Variovorax paradoxus: one gene and its partner. The protein of the gene in region 2 interacts with the protein of the main gene of each other region in a pairwise test. Links are inferred from orthologs where the notes say so. Each region holds a gene or a part of one and is shown on either strand. Other genes may lie near its edges. The genes, in order: ftsA and GOQ09_RS01440.

The links.
Region 1: the proteins of GOQ09_RS01440 (region 2) and ftsA interact in binary tests that used the Escherichia coli proteins (3 or more experiments, as listed by UniProt). The link is inferred for Variovorax paradoxus from one-to-one orthologs.

The regions. Positions count from the first base shown.
Region 1 is NZ_CP046622.1:945,824-948,964, reverse strand. Bases 47-2,871 are described here. They hold ftsA (cell division protein FtsA), read right to left. Parts: upstream 2,162-2,871; coding sequence 932-2,161; downstream 47-931. Other genes in these bases: GOQ09_RS04375 (cell division protein FtsQ/DivIB), read right to left, coding at 2,185-2,871; ftsZ (cell division protein FtsZ), read right to left, coding at 47-761. Outside these bases: more of ftsZ, read right to left, coding at 1-46; more of GOQ09_RS04375, read right to left, coding at 2,872-2,973; GOQ09_RS04370 (D-alanine--D-alanine ligase), read right to left, coding at 2,976-3,141. UniProt on the Escherichia coli protein: Essential cell division protein that assists in the assembly of the Z ring. May serve as the principal membrane anchor for the Z ring.
Region 2 is NZ_CP046622.1:309,715-312,997, forward strand. The notes cover bases 315-3,281. They hold GOQ09_RS01440 (rod shape-determining protein), read left to right. Parts: upstream 315-1,259; coding sequence 1,260-2,303; downstream 2,304-3,281. Other genes in these bases: gatA (Asp-tRNA(Asn)/Glu-tRNA(Gln) amidotransferase subunit GatA), read right to left, coding at 315-747; gatC (Asp-tRNA(Asn)/Glu-tRNA(Gln) amidotransferase subunit GatC), read right to left, coding at 744-1,043; mreC (rod shape-determining protein MreC), read left to right, coding at 2,387-3,281. In the rest of the region: more of gatA, read right to left, coding at 1-314; more of mreC, read left to right, coding at 3,282-3,283. UniProt on the Escherichia coli protein: Forms membrane-associated dynamic filaments that are essential for cell shape determination. Acts by regulating cell wall synthesis and cell elongation, and thus cell shape.

The DNA of each region.
Region 1 (3,141 bases), 640 kb from region 2 along the record:
TCGATGCCTTCGAGCAGCGGGCAAGCCACGGCCTGTTCGGCGGCGATGCGCGCGCGATCCGGGCCGGCAGCGGCTGCGGTGCCCATCATGGCCTTGCCCGGCTCGCCCATCACGGTGCGCACGTCTTCGAAGTCGACGTTCACGCCGCCGTACTCGTTGATGATTTCCGAGATGCCGCCCACGGCGTTCTTCAGCACGTCGTTGGCGTGCGCGAAGGCTTCGTCCTGGGTGATGTCCTCGCCCAGCACGTCGAGCAGCTTCTCGTTGAGCACCACGATCAGCGAGTCGACGTTGGCTTCGAGCTCGGCCAGGCCGGCGTCGGCGTTGGTCATGCGGCGGCCGCCTTCCCAGTCGAAGGGCTTGGTCACCACACCCACGGTGAGAATGCCCATTTCCTTTGCCACGCGTGCGATCACGGGGGCTGCGCCGGTGCCGGTGCCGCCGCCCATGCCGGCCGTGATGAACAGCATGTGCGCACCGTCGATGGCCGCGCGAATGTCGTCGACCGCGGCTTCGGCCGCGTCACGGCCCTTGTCGGGCTTGCTGCCGGCGCCCAGGCCGCTGGTGCCCAGCTGGATGATCTTGTGTGCGTTGCTGCGCTGGAGCGCCTGCGCGTCGGTGTTGGCGCAGACGAACTGAACGCCCTGCACGCCGCGCTCCATCATGTGCGCGACGGCATTGCCGCCGCCGCCGCCGACTCCGATCACCTTGATCTGAGTGCCTTGGTTGAATTCTTCGACTTCGATCATTTCGATGGTCATTTCTAACTCCTTGAATTTTGCAGTTGCCGTTGTGTATCTATGAATTTTTCTAGTGTCTTGACGAGTTCAACGTAGCCGTCGTCGGGGCGGTGGACCTGTGCGCCGCCATCGCTCGTTGAAATGCAAGGGAGGACCGCCGCGTGCGAGCCAGAGTGGGGAGTGATTCATGGTCAGAAGTTCCCCACGATGAAGTCCTTGAAACGTCCGAACGCAGTCTTTACCGATCCGTTCTTCTGCGCGACCTTGAAGCCGCGCATGCGTGCGAAGCGGGCTTCCTCGAGCAGGCCCATCACGGTGGCGGCGCGCGGCTGCGCGACCATGTCGGACAGCGCGCTCGAATACTTGGGAATGCCGCGCCGCACCGGCTTTAAAAAGATGTCTTCGCCGAGCTCGACCATGCCCGGCATCACGGCGCTTCCGCCCGTGAGCACCACGCCCGACGACAACACCTCTTCGTAGCCCGACTCGCGCACCACCTGCTGCACCAGCGAAAAGATTTCTTCGATGCGCGGCTCGATCACGCCCGCAAGCGCCTGCTTGCTCAGCATGCGCGGGCCGCGATCGCCGAGGCCGGGCACCTCCACCTGCGTGTCGGGGTCCGCCAGGAGCTGCTTGGCATAGCCGTTCTCGACCTTGATGTCTTCGGCGTCCTTGGTGGGCGTGCGCAGCGCCATGGCAATGTCGCTCGTGATCAGGTCGCCCGCGATCGGAATCACGGCCGTGTGGCGGATCGCGCCGTTGGTGAAAATTGCAACGTCTGTGGTGCCGGCGCCGATGTCCACCAGCACCACGCCGAGCTCGCGCTCGTCCTCGGTCAGCACCGCCTGGCTCGAGGCCAGCGGGTTCAGCATCAACTGGTCGACCTCCAGCCCGCAGCGGCGCACGCACTTGATGATGTTCTCGGCCGCGCTCTGTGCGCCAGTCACGATGTGCACCTTGGCTTCGAGCCGCATGCCGCTCATGCCGATCGGCTCCTTCACGTCCTGCCCGTCGATCACGAACTCCTGCGGCTCCACCAGCAACAGGCGCTGATCGCTCGAGATGTTGATGGCGCGCGCGGTTTCCACCACGCGGGCCACGTCGGCGGGCGTTACTTCCTTGTCCTTCACCGCCACCATGCCGCTCGAATTGATGCCGCGGATGTGGCTGCCGGTAATGCCCGTGTAGACGCGGCTGATCTTGCAGTCGGCCATCAGCTCGGCCTCTTTCAGGGCCTGCTGGATGCTCTGCACGGTGGCGTCGATGTTCACCACCACGCCGCGCTTCAGGCCATTGCTCGGCGCAATGCCGAGCCCGGCCAGCTTGAGTTCGCCGCCGGGCAGCACCTCGGCCACCACCACCATCACCTTGGCGGTGCCGATGTCGAGTCCGACAACCAGGTCTTTGTATTCTTTGGGCATTGAATGTCCTCGGTATTCGCTATTTACTTCTTCTTGGTCTTCGGGTCGGTAACGACCGTGGTGACGCCACGAAGGCGCAACGCATAGGCATCGTTGTGGCGCAGATCGGCCCCTTCGATGTCCGCCGCGGTGCGGTGGTATTGGCCCGCGACCTGGGTCACGGTTTTCAGGAAACGTTGCGCACGGGCGGCCACCTCTTCGGGCTGCCCGCGGCCGAGCTCGATCTCGGCGCCGCTGTTCAGCACCACCTTCCAGCTGCCCCGGCTCGAAAGCGTGAGCTCGTCGACGCTGAAGTCGTAGGGCTGGAAGATCGGCGCGATCACGCGGTACATCCCAAGCACCTGGCCGGCCTGCTCGATGGGACCATCGAGCCGCGGCAGGCGGTCGTCCACCTCGGCCACGTTGGCTTCGAACACGTCGCCAAAGCTGTTGATCAGCTTCGAGCCTGCTTCGTCGCCCCAGTTGGCCACGGGCACCTGCTCGGTCAGGGTGACGCGCAGCTTGTTGGGAAACTCGCGCCGCACCACTGCCTTGCGCACCCAGGGCACAGACTCGAAGGCCGTTCTCGCGCGGGCGAGATCGACCGTGAAGAAATTGCCCGCGAGCTGGGGCGCCACGTTCGCGCGCAGGGTCACTTCATTGTTGTGCGTCACGTCGCCGTCGACCTTGATGCCGGCAATGGGAAAGAACGGCTGCCGCAGCACCCACCATGCGCCCGCCGCAAGCAGCATGAGCGCCACCACCGCGAACGCGAGGTTCGAGACGATGTTCATGAGCTTGACGTCGAATGGCGCCGGGATGCTGTCGGCCATGGCTATTGCGCTCCTCCCGTGGAGTCCAGCGAAGCCGAGGCCAGCACGCGCAGGCACAGGTCTTCGTAGGCAATGCCCGATGCGCGCGCCGACATCGGCACCAGCGAATGGCTGGTCATGCCGGGCGAGGTGTTCATCTCGAGCAGGAAGGGCTTGCGGTCGCTCGCG
Region 2 (3,283 bases):
CGAGGTGGAGTCGCGGTCCAGGTCGGGGCCGCAGAAGGCCGACAGCAGCAGCGCGCAGTCTTCGGCCGAGCGGGCCATGGGGCCGGCCTGGTCGAGGCTCGATGCGAACGCCACCATGCCGTAGCGCGAGGCGCGGCCGTACGTGGGCTTGATGCCGGTGATGCCGCAGAACGAGGCCGGCTGGCGGATCGAGCCGCCGGTGTCGGTGCCGGTGGCCGCAGGGGCCAGGCGGGCCGCCACGGCCGCGGCGCTGGCGCCCGAGGAGCCGCCCGGAATGCGCTCGCGGTTCCAGGGGTTTTGCACCGGCACGGCCTTGTCGTGGCCCACGGCGGGCACGGCCACGTTCTCGTTGGCCGAGCCCATGGCGAACTCGTCGCAGCTCAGCTTGCCGAGGGTGACTGCGCCGGCTTCGGCCAGGCGGCGCACCACGGTGGCATCGAAGGGCGAACGGTAGCCCGCGAGCATCTTCGAGCCGGCGGTGGTGGCGAAATCGGTGGTGACGAAGATGTCCTTGTGCGCAATCGGCACGCCGGCCAGTGCCGGGGCGTTGCCGGTGGCAAGCTGCGCGTCGGCCGCACGGGCCTGGGCCAGCGTGACTTCCTCGTTCACATCCACAAAGGTGCCGAGCGATTCGTGGGACTTCATGCGGCCCAGAAAGGCCTGGGACGCCTCGACCGCCGAAACCTGGCGGTCGGCCAATGCCTTGGCCAGGGCGACCACGCCCATTTGATGCAATTCGCCGCTCATTCGATCACCTTGGGCACGAGGAACAAGCCGGCTTCGACGGCCGGGGCGCTCTTCTGGTTGGCTTCGCGGTTGTTGGGTTCGCTCACCACGTCGTCGCGCAAACGCAGCGTAATGTCTCCGATGGCGGCCACCGGGTGGGCCAGCGGCTCGATGCCGGCGGTGTCGACCGAACGCATACGTTCGACTAAATCGAAAAAGCCATTAATTTGGCTGAGCATGCGCTCGCTTTCGTCGGAAGCAAGCTGCAGCCGGGCCAACGAGGCGATGCGTGCAATATCTGAAGCGGAAAGTGACATGGGTCGAAATGGCTGGAAAACCGGGAGTATTCGCACGCCGGAGAGGGTGCTGACACGGGATTCAGAGGGGGATTCAGGTATTATCCCGCCTTTGCCGCAACCCCCGCGAACGCGCCGGCTTTTGCGCCAAAAACGATCAATCCACCCCGTCAAACGACCAAAAAACAGAGAGCGACGACTTGCCGACGCGCAGGCGTGCTCCAGAGGATTCCGCACATGTTTGGAGCTTTCCGTCGGTATTTTTCCACCGACCTCGCGATCGACCTCGGCACCGCCAACACACTGATCTTTGCCCGCAACAAGGGCATCGTGCTGGACGAGCCCTCGGTGGTCGCCATCCGCCACGAAGGCGGCCCCCACGGCAAGAAGGTGATCCAGGCTGTCGGCCGGGAAGCCAAGGCCATGCTGGGCAAGGTGCCCGGCAACATCGAGGCGATCCGCCCGATGAAGGACGGCGTGATTGCCGACTTCGTGATCACCGAGCAGATGATCAAGCAGTTCATCAAGATGGTGCACCCGCGCACGCTGCTCACGCCGAGCCCGCGCATCATCATCTGCGTGCCCTGCGGCTCCACCCAGGTCGAGCGCCGTGCCATCAAGGACGCGGCCGAAGCGGCGGGCGCCACTTCCGTCTACCTCATCGAAGAGCCCATGGCCGCGGCCATCGGCGCGGGCCTGCCGGTCAGCGAGGCTTCGGGCTCCATGGTGGTCGACATCGGCGGCGGCACCACCGAAGTGGGCGTCATCAGCCTGGGCGGCATGGTCTACAAGGGCTCCGTGCGCGTGGGCGGCGACCGCTTCGACGAAGCCATCATCAACTACATCCGCCGCAACTACGGCATGCTGATCGGCGAGCCGACGGCCGAAGTCATCAAGAAGAACATCGGCTCGGCCTTCCCGGGCTCCGAAGTCAAGGAAATGGAAGTCAAGGGCCGCAACCTTTCCGAAGGCGTGCCGCGCAGCTTCACCATCAGCAGCAACGAAGTGCTGGAAGCCCTGACCGATCCGCTCAACAACATCGTCTCCGCCGTGAAGAACGCGCTGGAGCAAACGCCGCCCGAACTGGGCGCCGACATCGCGGAGCGCGGCATGATGCTGACCGGCGGCGGCGCACTGCTGCGCGACCTGGACCGCCTGCTGGCCGAGGAAACCGGCCTGCCGGTGCTGGTGGCCGAAGATCCGCTGACCTGCGTGGTGCGCGGCTGCGGCATTGCTCTCGAGCGCATGGATCGCTTGGGAAGCATCTTCACGAGCGAGTGAATGCGCCACTGCCATCATCGGCCGGCCCTGCTTGTGCAGGCCGGCCTTTTTGCCATCTGACGTTGCACAGCCAGGCCTGAACCATGCCCTTGGGCACGCTCGATCGCACAGCCCCGCCCCTGTTCAACCAGGGGCAGTCGGCCCTGAGCAAGTTGATTTTCTTCGGTGCGCTCTCGCTGTTCCTGATGGTGGCCGACGCGCGCTTCCATCTGGTTCAGCCCATACGCGCGGCCGTGGGGGCGGTGCTCTATCCGGTGCAGTGGCTGGCGCTCAAGCCGGTGCAGTTCGTGGTGGGCGGCAGCCGCTACTTCGAAGACCTGCAAACGGCCCAGCGCAACGAAGAAGAAGCCCGCAAGGCGCTCATGCAGCAGGCAGAGCGTGCGAGCCAGGCCGACACGCTCGCGCAGGACAACGCACGCCTTCGCGCGTTGCTCGAACTGCGCCAGACCACGCAGGCGCCGGGCCGCGCCGCCGAGGTGCTCTACGACGCCGCCGACCCCTACACGCGCAAGATCGTCATCGACCAGGGGCTCACGCACGGCGTGGCGGCCGGTTCGCCGGTGATCGACGCGAACGGCGTGCTCGGCCAGGTGACACAGGTGCTGCCCTTCACGAGCGAGGTCACGCTGGTGATCGACCGCGATCTTTCCATTCCCGTGCAGAACACCCGCACCGGCGTGCGCAGCGTGGCTTTCGGTGATGCATCGGCGCACGGCGCGGGGCTGGAGCTGCGCTTCATGGCTGCCAATGCCGACCTGCAGGAGGGCGACCTGCTCTCCACCAGCGGCGTCGACGGCGTCTATCCGGCCGGCCTGCCGGTTGCAAAGATCGAGCGCATCGAGCGCCGCGCCGATTCGGCCTTTGCGCGCATCTACTGCGTTCCGCTGGCCCGCGTGACGGCAGCGCGCTACGTGCTGGTGCTGGCGCCCACGGGGGCGCCCGCGGCACCGCCCGCGCCGGCCGCCCCCGCGCGCGGCAAG